DNA from 4 places in the Xenorhabdus entomophaga genome. Region 1 is predicted to be linked to each of the others. Evidence: predicted binding sites of a transcription regulator. Region 1 holds the regulator's gene; each other region holds the start of a gene.
What was found. The regulator PurR, encoded in region 1, represses purine synthesis genes. The targets are predictions, from matches to a motif close to CANGCAAACGTTTGCNTG.

Region 1 (5,302 bases):
TGGCCGATGCTATCAACAGTGCTTTCGGTTCTTTTGCTGAGTTCAAACAGCAATTTACTGACGCTGCCCTGAAAAACTTTGGTTCTGGCTGGACATGGCTGGTCAAGAAAACTGACGGCAGCCTCGCTATCGTTAATACTTCTAACGCAGCAACCCCACTGACAGGCGAAGATAAGCCAGTTTTGACAGTTGACGTTTGGGAACACGCATATTACATCGATTACCGCAATGCGCGTCCTCAATACCTGGAGCACTTCTGGGCCTTAGTCAGCTGGAAATTTGTTGAAGAAAATCTGGCTTAATAAGATTAATTCTCGTCCCAGTTTGAAATAACAAGGGCAAGTGCACCTATTCACCACATTATGAACAGGTGCACCTACCCTTAAACAAGTGATGTTATACCTCAATTCTTTTTCTCGAACTCGATCAGATAAGGCAAAGGCTTCCCAGAAAAACAATCATGATTAATGCACTGCTGGCAGCCAATAATCCCAACTTCAGATCTGTGTCCATAGACTATCCTCAACGTGAAAATTAAGATATCTCAATACCATAAGTTTTAGATGGTTATTTATCGCATTATCTAAAAAACTAGACTGTAATTCTTGAACCATACTCTTTATAACATCGATTATTACTTTCACTTTTGAGCTAGATCAGACAAAATTCAAGGTTCATCGCTAAATTATTGCCAACGACCACTCTATATATAAATATATTGGCAAACGCTTAACAAATATCTATATCCAATAGATTTCAGGTTGCAAAGTGACACTAGCTAGAGCAATCAACTATGTGGCAGCCTGAAAAATGAAGGGTATATAAATTTAGACCATAAGGTCAGGAGTCCTTTTTATCATGGCAACGATTAAAGATGTGGCTAAACGCGCTGGTGTTTCGACCACAACTGTATCCCATGTTATCAATAAAACCCGCTTCGTCGCCGAAGATACAAAGGCTGCAGTTTGGGCTGCAATTAAGGAGCTGAATTATTCTCCCAGCGCCGTTGCTCGCAGCTTGAAAGTTAACCACACCAAATCCATCGGATTATTGGCAACATCAAGCGAAGCCCCTTATTTTGCTGAAATCATAGAATCTGTTGAAAATAGCTGCTATAGCAAAGGTTACACGCTGATTTTATGTAATTCTCATAACAATCTTGATAAGCAGAAAGCTTATCTCGCAATGTTGGCACAAAAACGCGTAGATGGTTTGCTGGTAATGTGTTCAGAATATCCTGAACAGCTTTTAGGTATGTTGGAAGATTATCGTAATATTCCCATGGTAGTTATGGATTGGGGAGAATCCAGAGGGGATTTTACTGATGCAATTATTGATAACGCTTTTCATGGTGGTTACTTGGCGGGTCGTTACCTTATTGAACGCGGCCATCGTGATATTGCATCTATTCCGGGACCGTTGGCAAGAAATACCGGGGGCGGGCGTCACCAAGGTTTTCTCAAAGCACTGAAAGAAGCCAATATCACTATTCGGGACGAGTGGATTGTACAAGGTGATTTTGAACCTGAATCCGGTTATCAGGCCATGTGTAAGATCCTGAACCAAAAGCATCGCCCAACGGCTGTTTTTTGCGGTGGTGATGTTATGGCAATGGGGGCAATTTGTGCAGCCGATGAATTGGGATTACGCGTTCCACAAGACATTTCTATCATCGGTTATGACAATATTCGTAATGCCCGCTATTTTACACCGGCATTAACAACCATCCACCAGCCCAAAGAACGTTTGGGGCAAATGGCCTTCTCAACGCTATTGGATAGGATCATTAATAAGCGTGAAGATGCACAAACTATTGAAGTCCATCCGCGTCTCGTTGAGCGTCGCTCCGTGGCGGATGGACCTTTTATCGATTATCGCCGTTAATAGTTAATTTTCCTGCAACCACTCAGCATTAAGTGTTTCACTATCTCCAAGATAACTAAGTAACCAACTTAATGCTGGTGAATGACATTCTTCTGACCATGTTAAGCAACATGGGCTGTCAGGCAGTGGTTGTTCAAGTTCCAGTGCAATCAGCTTTCCTTTACGGATCAACGGCAGTGCACGATGCTTGGGCACCATCCCGACACACAATCCATCCATCAGGCAACTCAATCCAGCATCCCAATCAGGTACAATCAATCGCCGTTGGTTATCCAAAGCCCATGTATCGCGTTTAGGTAAGCTGCGAGAAGTGTCTTCAAGACACAAACTGGAATAACGACGGATTTGATCATCGTTCAGTTTTCCCGATATCTCAGCCAGTTCATGTTCAGGGCTGGCGACACACAACCAGGGCATGAATCCCATATCCCTAAAGCTATATCGCTCACCGACAGGAGAGGCACGTGTCGCCCCAATGGCAACATCCACCCTCTCATCTACAAGAGCATCCCATACACCATTAAAAACTTCAGGATAGATAAACAATTCAATATCTGGAAAATGGCGGTAAAAATCCAAAATCAACTGAAGTGTCCGCTCCGGCTTTACAACTTGATCAACCGCAATACTGAATTGTCCCCGCCATCCATTGGCTACTTGCTGGCACTGGTGTCGGGTGTGTTTCATTTTTTTGATAACTGATCTCGCCTCCTTGACAAAAATAATTCCAGCCTCAGTTAAATCCACATCACGATGACGCCGTTCAAATAAAGGTACTGCCAGCCATTCTTCAAGTTGTTTTACCGTATAGCTGATAGCGGAAGGTACACGATGAAGCTCTGATGCAGCAGCGCTAAAACTTCCTGTTCTGGCAACAGCATCAACAACTTCCAGAGAGTATTCAGACCACATATATATTCCTTTCAATTTTTTTCACAATATGGTGCAAATATTACCGTTTCACAAGTAAAAATCATGCCATATAAAATAAGTCGGGTATCTCCTTATCAATTACCACGTCAAGTTATTAACACTATTTATTAACATCACTTATTAACACCATTTATTAATATTATGGCAACAAATAAAAACTCAACTTCATTCATGTTTTATCTCGCCGGCCTGAGTATGCTCGGCTATTTGGCTATCGATATGTATCTGCCTGCTTTTGATGCAATGAAAGCAGAATTAGGTACCTCAGAAAACGCCATTAGTGCGAGTCTCAGCATTTTTCTTGCCGGCTTTGCCTTTGCACAGCTTTTATGGGGACAATTATCTGATCGCTTAGGCAGAAAACCTGTTCTTATTATCGGATTATCTCTGTTTTCCATTAGCTGTTTAGGTATGCTCTGGGTAACGGATGCCACACAATTGCTGGTACTGAGATTTATTCAAGCAGTTGGCGTCTGTTCTGCTGCGGTTTCCTGGCAGGCTCTGGTCGTCGATAGATATGATACAGAGCACGCTAAACGCGTCTTTGCTATGATCATGCCTCTGGTTGCCCTTTCTCCTGCCCTCGCACCTTTATTAGGTGCATGGCTATTGATCCATGATGGTTGGAGAATCATTTTCTTTGTTTTAATGATAGTAACTCTCTTACTATTAATACCAACACTTTGCCTGACCAATAAGTTCAATAACGTCGAAGTAACCACGGATAAGAAGACAGTTTCTTTCCTTACGTTACTAAAATCCCCTGTTTTTAGTGGAAACGTATTGATTTATGCTTCTTGCAGTGCTGGTTTTTTTGCCTGGCTGACTGGCTCACCTATCATTTTGAGTAATATGGGTTATGATCCTACCAATATTGGCCTAAGTTATATTCCCCAGACCCTGGCATTTATGATTGGTGGTTATGGTTGCCGTATCTTGCTGGAAAAAGTGAAAAGCGAAACAGTATTCCCGTTTCTATTGGTGGGTTATGCTGTCAGCATGATCATTATTTATTTGATTTCCATATTAAGTGAACCTTCATTTATGGCTATTCTTGCTCCTTTTTGCTTTATGGCCGCAATGAATGGAGCTTCCTACCCTATTGCCGTGGCAAAAGCTCTTTCGGTCTATCCTAAGAACAGCGGTAAAGCTGCTGCATTGCAAAATGCCCTTCAATTGGGTCTTTGTTTTGTTGCGAGTTCATTTGTGTCTGTATTTATGAAATATCCTCTCTTGTCTACAACAACAGTTATGGCTCTTACTGTTGTTCCAATGGCAATAGGTTATTGGCTCCAAAAGAAAAATGCGGAAGAAAACCACTAAACATAAATTAAACAATTTCTCAAAAAAATAATAATTAAGAACATTATTATCTAAAGGTTACAGCATTATGTGACCTTTAGATGATTGTTTAAATACCATTTCACTCATATACTCATACCTATTCTTTATTCTAAAAACTCGGAATTTGAGGTTTTGTAGGGCATTGAAGCTCTTCTTAAATTTCAAGGTAGATAGGCAATTTTTTTAGTTTAATATCTATATTATTTCTAACAATCCATTATGGCTTGAACATAATAAAAGTCAGCTACAAAACGATACCTCAAAATTCCATCGCACAAATGTTGGAGAGTATATGAGTTCATCTTTCGTTGAAGATAAAAAAACAATAACGGATTCCTGGCATAGAATCGCCCATGAATTGCTTCAAGAAGCTGATATTGATATCAATGGCAAACGCCCCTTCGATATACGCATTAAAAATCCTGATTTTTATAAGCGAGTATTGAAAGAAGGCTCTTTGGGACTGGGTGAAAGTTATATGGATGGCTGGTGGGAATGTGATCGCCTTGATATTTTCTTTCATAAAATATTACGGGCTGGTTTGGAGCGTCGTATCCCCAAAAATACTAAAGATATTTTGCAGATAATTATCTCTCGTATATTTAATTTACAATCTCCAAAACGAGCCTGGATTGTCGGTAAGGAACACTATAATTTAGGTAATGACTTGTTTACCCGAATTCTTGATCCTTATATGCAATATTCCTGTGGTTACTGGAAAGATGCCAATACTCTGGAAGAAGCCCAATCCAATAAACTCCGTCTTATTTGTGAGAAACTACAACTAGCTCCGGGCATGACTTTATTAGATATCGGTTGTGGATGGGGTGGTTTAGCTGCCTATGCTGCAGAAAATTATGGAGTATCTGTTACTGGTGTAACAATTTCAGCTGAGCAACAAAAATATGCTCAGGAGCGCTGCAAGGATCTAGATGTAAAAATTATCCTTGAAGATTACCGAAACCTTAACCTTCAATTTGATCGCATTGTTTCTGTTGGCATGTTTGAGCACGTTGGTCCCAAAAACTATGACAATTATTTCCAGATAGTGAAACAGAACCTGAAACCTGATGGTCTTTTTCTTCTCCATACCATTGGTTCTAATATCAATAAATCTGGTACCGATGCGTGGATCACCAAA
Region 2 (5,302 bases), on a different contig from region 1:
TGTCTCTCTTTCAGCATAGCCATGAAAGTTTCCTTATTTAGCATTGATAAAGATTAAATTATAGATGACTTACTTACGTTAGCGAATGTAGGGAAATTGGTGGAACGCAGAGACAAAAAAGCCCTGAAATCAGGGCCTTAATTAGAAAATCATGATAATTTGGTGAGGCTTGGGGAGACGTTAAATCATTCCCATTCAATCGTCGCTGGTGGCTTACCGCTAATATCATAGACCACACGCGAAATACCTGCGACTTCATTGATGATCCTGTTCGATACACGCCCCAGGAAATCATATGGCAAATGTGCCCAGTGAGCAGTCATAAAGTCAATGGTTTCTACCGCACGCAGGGAAACAACCCAGTCGTATTTACGACCATCGCCCATAACGCCTACAGAACGGACTGGCAGGAATACGGTAAATGCCTGACTCACTTTATGGTACAGATCGGCTTTATGCAGCTCTTCAATAAAGATAGCATCAGCACGGCGCAGTAAGTCACAGTATTCTTTCTTCACTTCACCTAATACACGAACACCAAGGCCCGGGCCCGGGAATGGATGACGATATAACATCTCATATGGCAGCCCCAATTCCAGACCGATACGGCGAACTTCGTCTTTGAACAGCTCTTTTAATGGTTCAACCAGACCCAGCTTCATATCTTCCGGCAAGCCACCCACGTTGTGGTGAGACTTAATCACATGGGCATTGCCCGTTGCAGATGCCGCAGATTCGATAACGTCCGGGTAAATCGTGCCCTGAGCCAGCCACTTAACTTGACTTTGTTTCGAAGCTTCTTCATCAAACACATCAATAAAGACGTGGCCAATGGTTTTACGTTTGGCTTCTGGATCATTAATTCCCGTCAACGCAGACAAGAAGCGATCTTCTGCTTTAACATGAATGATGTTCAGGTCAAATTTCCCTTCGAACATTTCCATAACTTGATCTGCTTCGTTCAAGCGCAGCAAGCCGTTGTCTACGAAAACACACGTCAGTTGCTTACCAATTGCACGGTTCAGCAACAGTGCTGTTACGGAAGAATCCACACCGCCAGACAGAGCCAGAATAACCTGATCATCACCAATCTGCGCGCGCAGACGTTCTACGATATCATCAATGATAGAAGCCGGTGTCCACAGCGCTTCACTTTGACAGATATCCAGTACGAAGCGTTTCAGGATATTCAGCCCCTGATGAGTGTGAGTCACTTCTGGGTGGAATTGCACACCATAAAAACGTTTTTCATCATTGGCCATGATAGCAAACGGGCAAGTATCAGTGCTGGCAATAGTCTTGAAATCAGCCGGAATAGCAGTCACTTTGTCGCCATGGCTCATCCATACATCCAACAGAGGTTTACCGGCTTCACTCAGTGCATCTTGAATATCGCGGAATAGTTCACAATCCTGCTTAATTTCAACCTGAGCATAACCAAATTCACGCTCATCAGAGTTGGAAACCTGACCACCCAACTGCTTGGACATGGTTTGCATGCCATAACAGATACCCAATACTGGCACACCTGCATTGAAAACATATTCCGGCGCACGTGGGCTATTGTGCTCAGTTGTGCTCTCCGGTCCACCAGAAAGGATAATACCATTCGGGTTAAATTCACGGATTTGCTCTTCAGTGACATTCCATGTCCAAAGTTCACAATAAACACCAATTTCACGAATGCGGCGTGCAATAAGCTGAGTGTATTGCGAGCCAAAATCAAGGATCAGAATACGATGCTGATGGATATTAGTTGTCATTTGAGGTGAATTCCAAAAACAAGTGGCAATTAAAAATTTAAAAAGTCAGTGGCCCGATTACGGGCCACCCTAAATAGATTACAGACCTAAACGATAGTTTGGTGATTCTTTGGTAATCGTCACGTCATGAACGTGGCTTTCCTGAATACCTGCACCACTGATACGAACAAATTCTGCTTTAGTTCTCAGTTCATTAATGGTTGCACAGCCAGTCAGGCCCATACAGGAACGCAGGCCACCCATTTGCTGGTGAACGATACTTTTCAGCAGACCTTTATAAGCCACGCGGCCTTCGATACCTTCCGGCACAAGTTTGTCTGCTGCGTTATCAGTCTGGAAGTAACGGTCAGAAGAGCCTTTAGACATCGCGCCCAAAGAACCCATACCGCGGTAGGATTTGAATGAACGGCCTTGATAAAGTTCGATTTCACCCGGAGATTCTTCTGTACCAGCCAGCATTGATCCGACCATCACACACGATGCACCTGCCGCAATCGCTTTGGCGATGTCGCCAGAGAAACGGATACCACCGTCTGCAATAACAGGAATACCAGTACCTTCCAATGCTTCAACTGCATCTGCAATTGCAGTGATTTGAGGAACACCCACACCCGTTACGATACGAGTCGTACAAATAGAGCCAGGGCCGATACCTACTTTAACCGCATTCACACCCGCTTCCATCAGCGCTTTAGCGCCTTCTCCGGTTGCTACGTTACCGCCGATAATTTGTAGATCAGGGTATTTAGTGCGGGTCTCACGAATACGCTGTAAAACACCTTCGGAATGACCGTGTGAAGAGTCGATAAGCAGCACATCTACACCCGCTGCGACCAATGCGTCAACACGTTCTTCATTACCGGCACCTGCACCAACCGCAGCACCAACACGCAAACGACCCTGCTCATCTTTACATGCGTTTGGCTTACGCTCTGCTTTCTGGAAATCTTTCACCGTAATCATGCCGAGCAGGTGGAAGTTATCATCAACAACCAACGCTTTCTCAACACGTTGTTCGTGCATTTTCTGCAAAACGACTTCACGGGCTTCGCCTTCTTTTACTGTCACGAGGCGCTCTTTCGGCGTCATCACCGCAGTTACCGGCTGATCCAAATCGGTAACGAAACGGACATCACGACCAGTAATAATACCCACCAATTCATTCTCTTCGGTGACCACCGGATAACCAGCGAAACCATTACGTTCAGTCAATTCATGGACTTCACGCAGAGTCGTTTGTGGCGTTACAGTAACAGGGTCGGTAACAACACCGCTTTCGTGTTTCTTCACGCGGCTGACTTCTTCGGCTTGACGCTCGATTGACATATTTTTATGAATGAAGCCAATGCCCCCTTCCTGTGCCAGTGCAATTGCCAGTGAAGATTCCGTCACGGTATCCATAGCAGCGGAAAGCATAGGAACGTTCAGGCGAATGGTAGAAGTTAATTGGGTGGACAGATCTGCTGTGTTTGGCAGGACTGTAGAATGGGCAGGAACCAACAAAACATCGTCAAAAGTTAATGCTTCTTTTTTAATACGTAACATGGGCAATATCTCACCAGGCTATGGAGCAATAAGAGGGATAAAATATTGCCGCGGCATTATACAGGCCGAAATCGGTTGCCTCCAGCATTTTTTGAAAAAAATTCTTGATTAGTCAGATAAGGAGATTAATATCGTTCAATTAAGTCCTTGTTTTAAAATTTGATCTAGCTCACATGTCACTACCAACCAATACCGGAATTTTTTCTGTTAGCCGTCTGAATCAGACGGTTCGTCAGCTATTGGAGCTGGAAATGGGCAGAATTTGGCTATCTGCCGAAATATCCAATTTTTCTCAGCCATCGTCAGGACATTGGTATTTCACATTAAAAGATGAACGGGCACAAATTCGTGCCGCCATGTTCCGAAGCAGTAATCTGAGGGCAGCATTTCGTCCACAAAATGGTCAGCAAGTGCTGGTACGGGCACAAATCACGCTGTACGAACCTCGGGGCGACTATCAACTGATTGTCGAAAGTATTCAGCCTGCCGGAGACGGGTTGCTGCAACAACAATTTGAAATGTTGAAGCAAAAACTCACCGCAGAAGGCCTATTTGATCCGATCCATAAAAAACCCCTGCCCTCACCGGCAAAGCGACTCGGTGTCATCACCTCGGCAAGTGGCGCTGCATTGCACGACATTCTGAATATACTGAAACGGCGCGATCCTTCCTTGCCCATCGTTATTTATCCCACCGCAGTGCAGGGAGCTGAAGCGCCATTACAAATTATTCGCGCAATCGAACTGGCAAATGCGCGACAAGAATGTGATGTTCTGATTGTCGGACGTGGCGGAGGGTCACTAGAAGATTTGTGGTGCTTCAATGATGAGCAAGTTGCACGTGCGATATTCCAAAGCCGTATTCCCATTGTTAGTGCTGTCGGGCACGAAACGGATGTGACAATTGCGGATTTTGTTGCTGATTTACGCGCTCCTACCCCTTCTGCGGCAGCAGAACTGGTTAGCCGCAATCAGATAGAGTTATTGAGGCAAGTTCAATCCTTACAACAACGCCTTGAAATGGCGATGGATTATTTCTTTGCCCAAAAACAACGCGTGTTTAATGTGTTGTCCCATCGGCTTCAACAACAACGCCCTGATTTGCGCCTGGCACGGCAACAAAATCATTTGGCTGAATTGCGCCAAAAGTTGATTGATAGTTTATTACGTTGCCTGAAACAAAATTCAATTTCATACGAGAAGTTGAGCCAGAGGCTGTTACAAACCAATCCCGAACGGAAAATTCGCCATTATAATCAATCGATCCAACAGCTTGATTTTCGTTTGCAACAGGCCATTGAGCGGCAGTTAGGACGTTGTCGGGAAAAGTTTGCTATCTCCTGTTCACGAATGGAAGCCGTAAGCCCGTTAGCAACATTAAGCCGTGGTTACAGCATCAGTGAAGCACCGGATGGAAAGTTGCTGAAACAAGTTAAGCAGGTAAAAGCGGGTGATATGGTGAAAACACGATTGCAGGATGGTTGGGTTGAGAGTCAGGTGATACAGGTTACAAAAAGTAAGCAAGAGAAAAATTAAATTAGTACGGTTATATGGGACTAATTAGGGGGGATTTGTTAAAAACCCCCCTCCACGGAAGTAATCTGCATTCTTCTCAAAGACAGAAATTTCATCGTTAAGTGCACTAAAAATGTATGTCGGGGAAGCAGCTCCCCGTAGTGCGGTGACCTCTGCCGCCGCACGGGCCCTTATTAATCAGTAATTCTCTCCAGTCCCACTGATGTGGTGCGGTAAGTCTGCTGTTTTCCCTTTTCGGCCAACCGAACCTGCCGCATATCGTTGGTGATGATTAAACGATCATCCGGCTCTTCATGGTACAGACGGATCACCTCGCCGCCGTAACCGGAGATAGGCAACACTACCGAGCGAACCTGCTGTGTTTGGTTGCCGATGACCTCATAACGGTACAGGCTGTTGCCGTCCGCATCCTCGTAACCGATCGAAGCGTAAACTCCTGGGAAGTAAGAATGCGCAATC
Region 3 (5,302 bases), on a different contig from region 1:
CTTCAAGGTAAGCAAGTATGGATTTATCCCATGCAAGCGCGGTATCACGGGGAAAATTTTGTCTGACAATCAAACACCCACGGCGTTTAATCTTTTGTATGGTTTCTATCGGGATTTGGTTTTCGGCCAAATCACGCCAGTGGATTGCAGGCCAGGCACTCCCTGTGGTTTTTTCATCTTCCCGCGCGGCGGTGAGTTCTTTTTCTATTTTGTTACAGACTTGATTGAATAGACTTTCAACATCGCCTATTTGATTGCGCATGGCCTGTTTCATCTGGCGTATTTTCTGGCGGTAATCATCTGGGAAAGTTGTAGAAGTAAAAGATATATTCATCGTATACCTCATTCGTTCAGTATGATTGGTTTATCGTTTTTATGGGTGGACAGCAGTAAATTTGCCTGTATTTACCTCCAAATCTGATGTCTTTTATAGCAGATCATTTTTGCTGATAACAATCAGGCGATGGCGGTGTACTTCGGCATCATGTCCCCAACAGAATGCTTCCCACTTTCCAATAAGTTCATCCATTGATGAAATTTGTGTTAATGGACGATCTATCTCTGTTCCATCAGAGACATAGACGTGATATTTCGTTGAAATAGACCATGCAATCATTACTTGCCAAAAGCGTTTACCATCGCCTGTTTGTTCTTCATCAGTGACAATAATGCTGTAGTTTTCTAATAGGTATTTGAAGAACTGCCTTGGAAAACCACTTGCAGCATCTTGGTGTTCAGCGGAAAAAGTACGCCATACCATGATTTGAGTACATGTTTCTTTATCGATGATAATATCTTTGCGGAATGTAAGCATAACTGCGTAAACGGTTTCCGGATTATCACCTGTAGTTATCATGCGAAATTGATCTTGTTTGAGAGATTTTACAAAACGGTATCCATAAGGGGCGATGAACCCTGGAAAAGTGAAATCTTTTGCGCCATTTTCCAGAAAAGTTTTGGTATGTTCCCTATTTCTCTCAGAAGTATGTAACTTACGATTGAATTCTGCATCAGGAATCAAATAAGGCATTATTGGTTCCCCTGTTGTGTTGTTATAACTCGACATATTTTGCCCCCAATCAGTAGGATCACCAGAAAATTGTGTAGAAACGGTTTCAAGTTCATTATACATATTCTCGTAATGATTGAGTAAATATTCGTCAATTTTAACCGCTTATCCCGTAAATATACAGAGCATAAATTTTCAGTTACATTCATCTTTGATCAATATATTGATTATGACGAAAGGTTAAATATTTATTTAAGTCCAACTTTTATCCTAATAACTAATAATAAGCTGTTACCAGATAAAGTTAGTGATGAGGCAATTGCATTGAGAATCGATCACTCAAAGTGAAAAATTACAGAGTAAAAAAATTTATACAAATATAAGTTGTTAGATTGATAAATAGGATGGTCTTTTTGTCACCTATTTCTTCTATCAATAAAAATACCTAATCTTGAATTAGATAAATAAAAAATTGTACAAACAAACAGAATTTCCACCACAAAATTTATGATTATCGCTTGATTCTTATCCCCGATTCACTGGATAATCATTCGCCTCAAATTTTCTCACTATTTTTTTGCCTTAAAAGCCAAACGATTGCGCAAACGAATGGCTGAACCGATGAGTACAGCCCGGATTTTTTTATCCGGTGACGTAATCGTTTTCGTTGGCGTTCCGTAAGGCAGGGTAGGGAGAAATGACGATAGATTTTTTAGCGAAATAGTCAACAGAAAGCAGGGGAAAAACATGTCTGGTACGCAGGCACCAACTCAATGCAAACTCGATAAGTATTTTAAGATTACTGAACGCGGATCGACGGTACGTCAGGAAGTTCTCGCTGGATTAACAACATTTTTGGCGATGGTGTATTCCGTTATTGTAGTACCGGGTATGCTTGGACAAGCCGGATTTCCCCATACTGCCGTATTTATTTCTGTCTGTTTGGTGACGGGCTTTGGTTCATTATTGATGGGGTTATGGGTTAATTTGCCGATGGCGATTGGCTGCGCAATCTCGTTGACTGCCTTTACTGCGTTCAGCTTGGTATTAGGCCAACAGGTGAGTGTTCCTGTGGCGTTGGGAGCCGTTTTCCTGATGGGATGTTTGTTTACGATCATTTCAGTAACAGGGATACGTTCATGGATTTTGCGCAATATACCAATGGGAATTGCGCATGGAGCAGGTATTGGTATCGGGCTATTTCTGTTGTTGATTGCAGCAAATGGGGTTGGGCTGGTCATTAAAAATCCACATGCAGGTTTACCCGTTGCGTTCGGATCGTTGACGGCTTTTCCAGTGCTGATGACGTTATTGGGGTTAGCGGGAATTATTGCTCTGGAGCGAAAAAAAATTCCCGGTGGTATTTTGCTGGTAATTATTGCAATCTCAATTATCGGCTTAGTTTTTGATCCTGCCGTAAAATATCAAGGGATTTTTAAATTTCCTACGTTGGGGGAAGATGGCTTATCCCTGATGTTTAGTATGGATATAATGGGTGCCTTACAGCCTGTAGTGCTACCGAGTGTTCTGGCGTTGATAATGACTGCGATATTTGATGCGACAGGAACGATTCGGGCTGTAGCCGGGCAGGCAAATTTATTGGACAAGGGCGGCCAGATTATCAGTGGCGGTAAGGCATTGACTGCTGATTCTGTCAGCAGTATCTTCGCTGGCGCGGTTGGTTCTTCTCCGGCCGCAGTTTATATCGAATCTGCTGCGGGAACGGCGGCAGGTGGGAAAACCGGTTTAACTGCTTCCGTTGTGGGTATTTTATTCCTGCTGATTTTATTCCTGTCTCCATTATCGTATTTGGTTCCTGCCTATGCGACAGCTCCTGCTTTGATGTATGTCGGGTTACTGATGCTGAGTAATGTGCGGAAGCTGAACTTTGATGATTCTATTGATGCGATGTCAGGCTTGCTGTGTGCGGTGTTTATCGTGCTGACTTGCAATATTGTGACAGGAATTATGCTGGGCTTTAGTGTGCTGGTTGTTGGGCGTATTCTTTCTGGTGAATGGCGTAAGCTGAATATTGGCACGGTTATTCTTACTATCGCATTAGTGATATTTTATGCCGGAAACTGGGCTATCTAGTTGGTTCTATGAACTGGGGGTTATTTAACCTAGGCCGCCTATGAAGTCGGTATGGTTCTGCGAAAGGGATGAGGTATTGCCGCCTCATCCCTTTCAATTACAACGACATGTTTCTGCGAAAAAACACTTTCACGAAATACTTTTTTAATCTGCCAAAATCAAATGTTGATAATTTGGGTCTGCGATAATTTCTGATTCTTTAAATGGCAGGCGCAACCATTGCTTCACCTTATACGAGCGAGTGGCATCGCTATAGTGAGGGGAAGCAGGATCATCTGATAATGAGGTTAATAATAAAGTATAAGCCTCCACTTTATTATGCGGGAAGCTAATAAGTTGTAAGTAACTATTGCCAAAAATCTTGGTCTTTTCTCCACCGGTATTTTTTATACAGGCGATAGTGAAATAGCCGATTTCACTACAGCCGCCATATAAAGGAATCCGCTGCTTTTCTCGTGATAAATATAAATAGTCCCCCCTTTGGGCATTCAATGCTAAACCACGGTGATTTAGATCCAGCACGGTGGCTCCCAGAGCTTGTCGGAGTGTCTCAGTTATATCAGCATGTAATTTACGCGGCGTATTTAATGGGTCATTTTTGTTAAAGGGAATGGCAAACAAAACATGATCCGGTAAATTCAATAGCCGGTTCCAAACACCATCCCAGATATGGGCACCCCGTGCGGTGAGATTACCACTATTATCCCAAGCCTTCAGGATATGGCAGGCCTGAGCTACATCAACGCGTTGTGGTGAGGAGTAAGTTGTGTCATTCAAAGCATCATGTTTTACATCGATCAACGGTGAATGACAAACTCTCTCTAACAGTTCGGATTTGAACAGTTCGGCGGTCAGAACACGGCTGTCCAATACCATTTTCTGGAGTACGTCATGGTTGATGTATTTCCCCGGATATTGATCCCGGCCTTTCAAATGTTCTTGTATCATAATATGGCCTAAACGCGTGCGCATACTGACAGGTTTATTACTATCAGGGCCAAAGATAACAGGATAGCCAGTCAAGGGTGATTGGGGATTGGTAAGCCAATAACTGTCGTTCATATTGGCGACATAATCAGTGCGCATCAAACTGGGCATCCGTGCCGGGCCTATGGCACCTGCCTGAGCTGAATCAGGATCACTTTGCCAATCGCAGAAGCTGCGTGAACCATCAAAAAACGGGATAGCAGGCGATAGCTGATTAGCCAGGGCTTGTCGCGATTCAGTGGTACAGATTTTCACCTGCTCAGGGGAAACATTGGGCACAACTCCCATATCTGCATACCAGACTTTATCGCTGTCACGACCAACGGCTACGGTATTCACCCAAGGCATAGATGCTTCTTGCTGTTGAATGGCAACAAATTCTTCAAGAGAACGGGTCTGGCCCCAGCGCAGCCAGTTCCGCCATAAGCGAAAATTTTCTTGATTGATATCGCGAATCGCAAATGCTTTCTTTGTATCCCAACGTAATGGGGGAATATTCACCAGTGGGCCGTATTCTGACTTATACAAAGTACGGGTAACGGGGGCCAACGTGCCAGAATCTTGCTTAACCTGAACTGTAATGGTATTGGCTTGCATTTTTATTATTTTGCCATCACGGAGATAACTTAATGGATCATCAGGCGTTAAACTGAGTTCGTAAAAACCCATGCGAGCCGCTGTCGAGACGGTGTGACTCCACGCAATACTCTCGTTAAAGCCAATTTGGATGAGGGGAATACCTAAAAACGCCACACCACTGACATTGATTTCTCCGGGGATTGTGAGCTGAGCCTGATAGAAACGATCTGGGCTAAACCAATACCAATGCGGGTTACCAAATAACAGCGGAGAGTCTGAATTGGTGGCTTGTGTTCCAAATCCATAGATATTACTGCCGATACCTTTGCTCACTAAGCTGTCCAAATGAAATGAAGCTATCGACATAGTGGATTCTGAATCTGAAATATCCGTAGCTGATAATGCGGCAGGAGGTTGGGCGTTAACAATATTGCTCAACATACGGGTATATCCCTTCGCAAAACCGATGGCATACATGCGTCGATAAATGTCCTGCTCACTGATTGGCCGAATCCAGTCCTTATTACGACAAGCCTGATGAGCGTCAGGGTGGAGAGGCAACTCGTGAAGATATCGGTTATAACCGGCAGTGAAACCGGCAACAAGCTGTTTGATTTGTTCAGGCTGGGCCTG
Region 4 (5,302 bases), on a different contig from region 1:
TGGCGCAAGAGTGTTCCTCTATGTTGAGTGCGTTTTTCAAACAACGTAGGGAGCAACATAAGGCATTGAAGAAGTTGAAAGCCCAACAACAAGAAATGCCATAGTCAGTGATGATTGAAAGCCTGTTATGGCTGAACTACCTTCCCAGATTGCGCCGGAGTTTTTTCCTCCGGCGTTTTTTCATGAGGTTCAACTTTAGTGCTTTCCGCTTCATCATTACTGTCGGTTTTAGCATCTTCTGTTTTACCATTTTCAGGTTGAGGCACGCTGATTGTGGTTATATTCGCCGGAACTTCATCTCTCTCTGCTTTCTCGCGGTTAGCTTTTGCCCGCAGATACCCTTCCAGACTCAAATAGTAACGCCGGATATTTTCCACATAGCGGTAAGCTTCATAGCCGCGAGCATAACCATACGTTGTATTGGTATAGTATTTTTTCTTGCTTAGCAGAGGCAGGCGTTTTTTGACATCCAACCAACTGTCAGGATTACCTTTTTGTGCAGCAGTTAATTTCCTGGCATCAAGCACATGCCCATACCCCATATTATAAGCGGCGAGGGCGAACCAGATACGTTCATCTTCCGGAATAGTTTTTGGCAACCGATCCATCAAATAGTGTAGATAAGACATTCCACCTTTCACACTATCTTCCGGATCTAGCCGATCGTGAACGCCTGCCCATTCCGCTGTCGGGCGAGTAAGCATCATCAGGCCACGGACGCCGGTGGGAGACGTTGCCTGAGGGTCCCAATGCGATTCTTGCCATGCAATAGATGCCACTAATTGCCAATCAAGTGAACCGGCATATTTTTCAAAAATCGGCTGATATGTCGGTAATGTTGTGTTGATGGCACGAATAAATGAAATGGTATCGAAATAGTCGAACGAACCGACATGACTGAAATACTTTTCTTGCAGCCGCGACATAATGCCGTTTTCAGCCAACATGCTGAAGAAATCAAGCATGGCTGAATAGAGACTATAATCATCATCTCGTCTTAAATACCAAGTCAGGGGACGTTCTTCACTGACATCAAAAGCAACGGCTAAATTGGGATGAATACGCTGTTGCAGGGCTAAGCTGATTGAATCGCTGATTGTATAGTCGATTGTTCCCTCAGAAACTTTTTCAAGTAATTGCTGAGCGTTTTCGTGTAACGTCTCTTGCCAAGTTAGATCAGGATAAGATTGCTCTTTCCATTTTCTTAGTTCGCTTGCATGGGCTGAGCCAGCAGTGACGATGAGAGTGCCTTTTAAATCATTAAACGAGCGTGGGCGCGTTGTTCCCTTACGATAAACCAGCTGTTGTAAGACCGAAGCATAGGCAGGGCCCGTGCGTGTTTGATCCAGCCTATCCCTATTATAGATAAGACCGGCAGCCAAAAAATCGGCTTTATCATTTTCTAAGTCGTCAAAAAGCTGGTTAATGTTGGTACGAAATTTAATGATAAGTTTAACACCCAAATAATCAGCAAACCGCTTGGCTAGTTCATAGTCGAATCCCGTGGGTTCATTTTTATTGTTAAGAGAAATCAGAGGAGAGGTGATGGTACTAACCCGAAGCTCTCCCCGTGCCAGAATTTTGTTTATCTGCTCCTGCTGTTTATTGGGCCAATTGATGTTTAGGCCAATGATGGCAGCAGAGAGGAGCGCGATAATAACGATAACAAAATAATTAATCTTTATATTACTCAAATAGTTATCTCTCGCTAGTGCGATTAGGCCCCGTGTGAAATGTAAGATAATAGCATGGTCAAATTCCCAGTAATCGAGAATTTTGCGCAACAAAATTGGGATGTGCAACTTTATTAAATTAATTTAGAGGCTTTATTAAGTGTATTGTTAGATTAATAAATGGTCACGCAAACGGTTTCGTCAGGGCGAACATTCCTCTATAATGTCTCGCGTTTCCCCTAAGGCATCAGTCAGGCTTTGCTTCTAAGATGAGAGAACCTATTATTATGGAAATTCTGCGTGGCTCGCCCGCTTTATCAGCGTTTCGTATTACTAAGCTCCTTTCCCAGTGCCAAGATCAGCGGCTTCCTGTTACAGACATTTATGCAGAATATGTGCACTTTGCAGATGTTAGCGCTCCAATCACAGCAGATGAACGGGAAAAATTAAATCGGCTATTAAAATATGGTCCCTCTTTGGCTGAATATGAGCCGAAAGGTCAACTATTGTTAGTTACACCAAGGCCGGGAACAATATCTCCTTGGTCATCGAAAGCGACAGAAATTGTCCACAATTGTGGTCTAAACCAGATTGTCCGTTTAGAAAGGGGAATTGCCTATTATATTCAGGGTGATGGTATGAATGCTGAGCAGGGACAAGCGCTGTCAGCATTATTGCATGATCGCATGATGGAAAGTGTGTTCACGGAGTTTGAACAGGCTGATGCTCTGTTTACCCAACAAAAACCTTCGCCATTGAAACAGATTGATGTCTTGCAATTGGGACGGACAGCGCTGGAATCAGCAAATATTGAACTGGGACTGGCTCTGGCTGCGGATGAAATTGATTATCTGGTGAGAGCGTTCCAGATGTTGGAACGTAATCCGACGGATGTTGAACTCTATATGTTTGCTCAGGCGAATTCTGAACACTGCCGCCACAAAATTTTCAATGCAGATTGGGTTATTGATGGTCAGGCTCAACCCAAGTCGTTGTTCAAAATGATCAAAAATACATTTGAACAGACACCGGATTATGTGCTCTCAGCTTATAAAGATAACGCTGCTGTGATGGAAGGCTCCCATGTTGGCCGCTTTTTCCCTGATCCCGCAACGGGCATCTATGATTACCACCAAGAGTCCGCTCATATCTTGATGAAAGTCGAAACCCATAACCATCCGACGGCGATTTCGCCCTGGCCTGGTGCTGCAACCGGCTCCGGGGGCGAAATTCGTGATGAAGGCGCAACAGGGCGGGGAGCTAAACCTAAAGCCGGATTGGTAGGGTTCTCAGTCTCAAACTTGAAAATTCCTGGCTTTGAACAGCCGTGGGAAGAAGATTTCGGCAAGCCTGAACGTATTGTCAGTGCGTTGGATATCATGCTGGAAGGGCCATTGGGCGGCGCCGCGTTTAACAACGAGTTTGGTCGTCCGGCATTGTTGGGGTATTTCAGAACTTATGAAGAAAAAGTGTACTCCCATAACGGTACAGAACTACGTGGTTATCACAAACCCATCATGCTGGCAGGGGGAATTGGGAATATTTGTGAAGAGCACGTCCAGAAAGGGGATATCCCAGTTGGCGCAAAATTAATTGTGCTGGGTGGGCCAAGCATGAATATCGGTTTGGGGGGCGGTGCTGCATCCTCAATGGCATCGGGTCAATCTGATGAGGACTTAGATTTTGCCTCTGTGCAGCGTGATAATGCAGAGATGGAACGCCGTTGTCAGGAAGTGATCGATAATTGCTGGCAACGGGGGGAGAAAAATCCCATTCTGTTTATCCATGATGTAGGGGCTGGTGGCTTATCAAATGCCATGCCTGAATTAGTCAGTGATGGTGGCCGGGGTGGGCGCTTTGAGCTGCGTAACATTCTCAATGATGAACCGGGAATGAGTCCATTGCAGTTATGGTGCAATGAATCTCAGGAGCGTTATGTTCTGGCCGTAGCCCCTGAGCAGCTTGTTCTGTTTGAAGAAATTTGCCGTCGGGAACGTGCTCCCTATGCCGTGATTGGGGAAGCAACAGAAGAACGACGCCTTGTGTTGAATGACAGCCATTTCAATAATCAGCCAATCGATATGCCTTTGGATGTGCTGCTCGGCAAGACACCCAAGATGCTAAAAAATGTGCAGGTCTTGAAAGCGCAAGGGCAAAATTTAGATCGTAAAGGGATTGATCTTGCGGAAGCCGTAAAACGTGTTCTGCATTTACCGGCTGTTGCAGAAAAAACATTCCTGATTACGATTGGGGATCGCTCTATAACGGGTATGGTTGCCCGTGATCAAATGGTTGGCCCGTGGCAAATCCCTGTGGCAGATTGCGCGGTGACCACTGCCAGTTTAGACAGTTATTACGGTGAAGCCATGTCAATGGGAGAGCGGGCACCGATTGCATTACTGGATTTTGCTGCCTCGGCACGTATGGCGGTGGGGGAAGCATTGACCAATATCGCTTCTGCGTACGTGCAGGATCTGAAACGGGTGAAATTATCGGCTAACTGGATGTCGGCATCAGGTCATGCAGGTGAAGATGCGGGTTTGTATGCTGCGGTGAAAGCGGTGGGGGAAGAGCTGTGTCCGGCGCTGGGATTGACCATTCCAGTGGGTAAGGATTCGATGTCAATGAAAACCTGTTGGAATCAAAACGGGGAAGAACGTGAAATGACTTCACCACTTTCATTGGTTATCAGTGCCTTTGCCCGGGTGGAAGATGTTCGCCGCACAGTAACGCCAGAATTATCTAACGAAGATGACAACGCCCTTTTGTTGATCGATCTGGGGCAAGGGCAGAATGCGCTGGGAGGAACTGCGCTGGCCCAGGTTTATCGTCAGCTTGGCGATAAAACGGCGGATATCCGCAGTGTCGAACAACTGGGTGGTTTCTTCAATGCAATTCAGCAACTGATTTCAGAACAAAAATTGTTGGCTTATCATGATCGTTCAGATGGTGGCCTGCTGGTGACATTGGCTGAAATGGCTTTTGCGGGCCATTGTGGATTGCATGTCGATCTCAGTGCATTTGATGAAGATATCCTTGCGGCATTGTTCAGTGAAGAATTGGGCACAGTGATACAAATTCGCGAAACTGACAGAGCACAGGTTGAAAATCTGTTGGCTGACCATGGCTTGAATGGTTGTATACATTATCTGGGTAAAGCTCAGTCAGGCGATGACTTCATTATTTCCAGTGACAATATGGAGGTTTATCGCCAAAACCGCAGTACGTTGCGCTTATGGTGGGCGGAAACGACGTGGCAAATGCAGCGCCTGCGTGATAACCCAGAATGTGCTGATCAAGAACATCAGGCAAAACAGGATGAGAATGATCCTGGTTTGAATGTGAAATTGTCTTTTGATCCTGCTGAAGATATTGCTGCTTGTTACATCTCGAAAAAAATACATCCGCGTGTTGCCGTATTGCGTGAACAAGGTGTTAACTCTCAGGTCGAAATGGCGGCTGCATTCCATCGTGCGGGCTTTGAGGCCGTGGATGTCCATATGAGTGATTTGCTGAGTGGCCGCGTCACGTTGGATCAATTTCAGACACTCGTGGCCTGTGGTGGTTTTTCATATGGGGATGTGCTTGGTGCGGGTGAAGGTTGGGCAAAATCCATTCTGTTTAATTCA

Region 2: the regulator PurR is predicted to act here: its motif matches at 3,373-3,390, upstream of guaB (IMP dehydrogenase).
Region 3: the regulator PurR is predicted to act here: its motif matches at 1,661-1,678, upstream of AAC854_RS09725 (NCS2 family permease).
Region 4: the regulator PurR is predicted to act here: its motif matches at 1,859-1,876, upstream of purL (phosphoribosylformylglycinamidine synthase).

What each region holds. Positions count from the first base shown of each region.
Region 1 is NZ_JBBMXH010000025.1:15,303-20,604, forward strand. It holds gene sodB (superoxide dismutase [Fe]) at 1-302, shown strand, start outside; gene purR (HTH-type transcriptional repressor PurR) at 859-1,884, shown strand; gene punR (DNA-binding transcriptional activator PunR) at 1,888-2,796, opposite strand; gene punC (purine nucleoside transporter PunC) at 2,959-4,140, shown strand; gene cfa (cyclopropane fatty acyl phospholipid synthase) at 4,454-5,302, shown strand, end outside.
Region 2 is NZ_JBBMXH010000019.1:2,238-7,539, reverse strand. It holds gene AAC854_RS05995 (hypothetical protein) at 1-23, opposite strand, end outside; gene guaA (glutamine-hydrolyzing GMP synthase) at 186-1,763, opposite strand; gene guaB (IMP dehydrogenase) at 1,842-3,308, opposite strand; gene xseA (exodeoxyribonuclease VII large subunit) at 3,482-4,843, shown strand; gene AAC854_RS05975 (putative mucin/carbohydrate-binding domain-containing protein) at 5,017-5,302, opposite strand, start outside.
Region 3 is NZ_JBBMXH010000037.1:29,012-34,313, reverse strand. It holds gene AAC854_RS09735 (DUF1479 domain-containing protein) at 1-334, opposite strand, end outside; gene AAC854_RS09730 (hypothetical protein) at 428-1,132, opposite strand; gene AAC854_RS09725 (NCS2 family permease) at 1,757-3,103, shown strand; gene AAC854_RS09720 (penicillin acylase family protein) at 3,248-5,302, opposite strand, start outside.
Region 4 is NZ_JBBMXH010000006.1:25,828-31,129, forward strand. It holds gene tadA (tRNA adenosine(34) deaminase TadA) at 1-104, shown strand, start outside; gene mltF (membrane-bound lytic murein transglycosylase MltF) at 126-1,694, opposite strand; gene purL (phosphoribosylformylglycinamidine synthase) at 1,961-5,302, shown strand, end outside.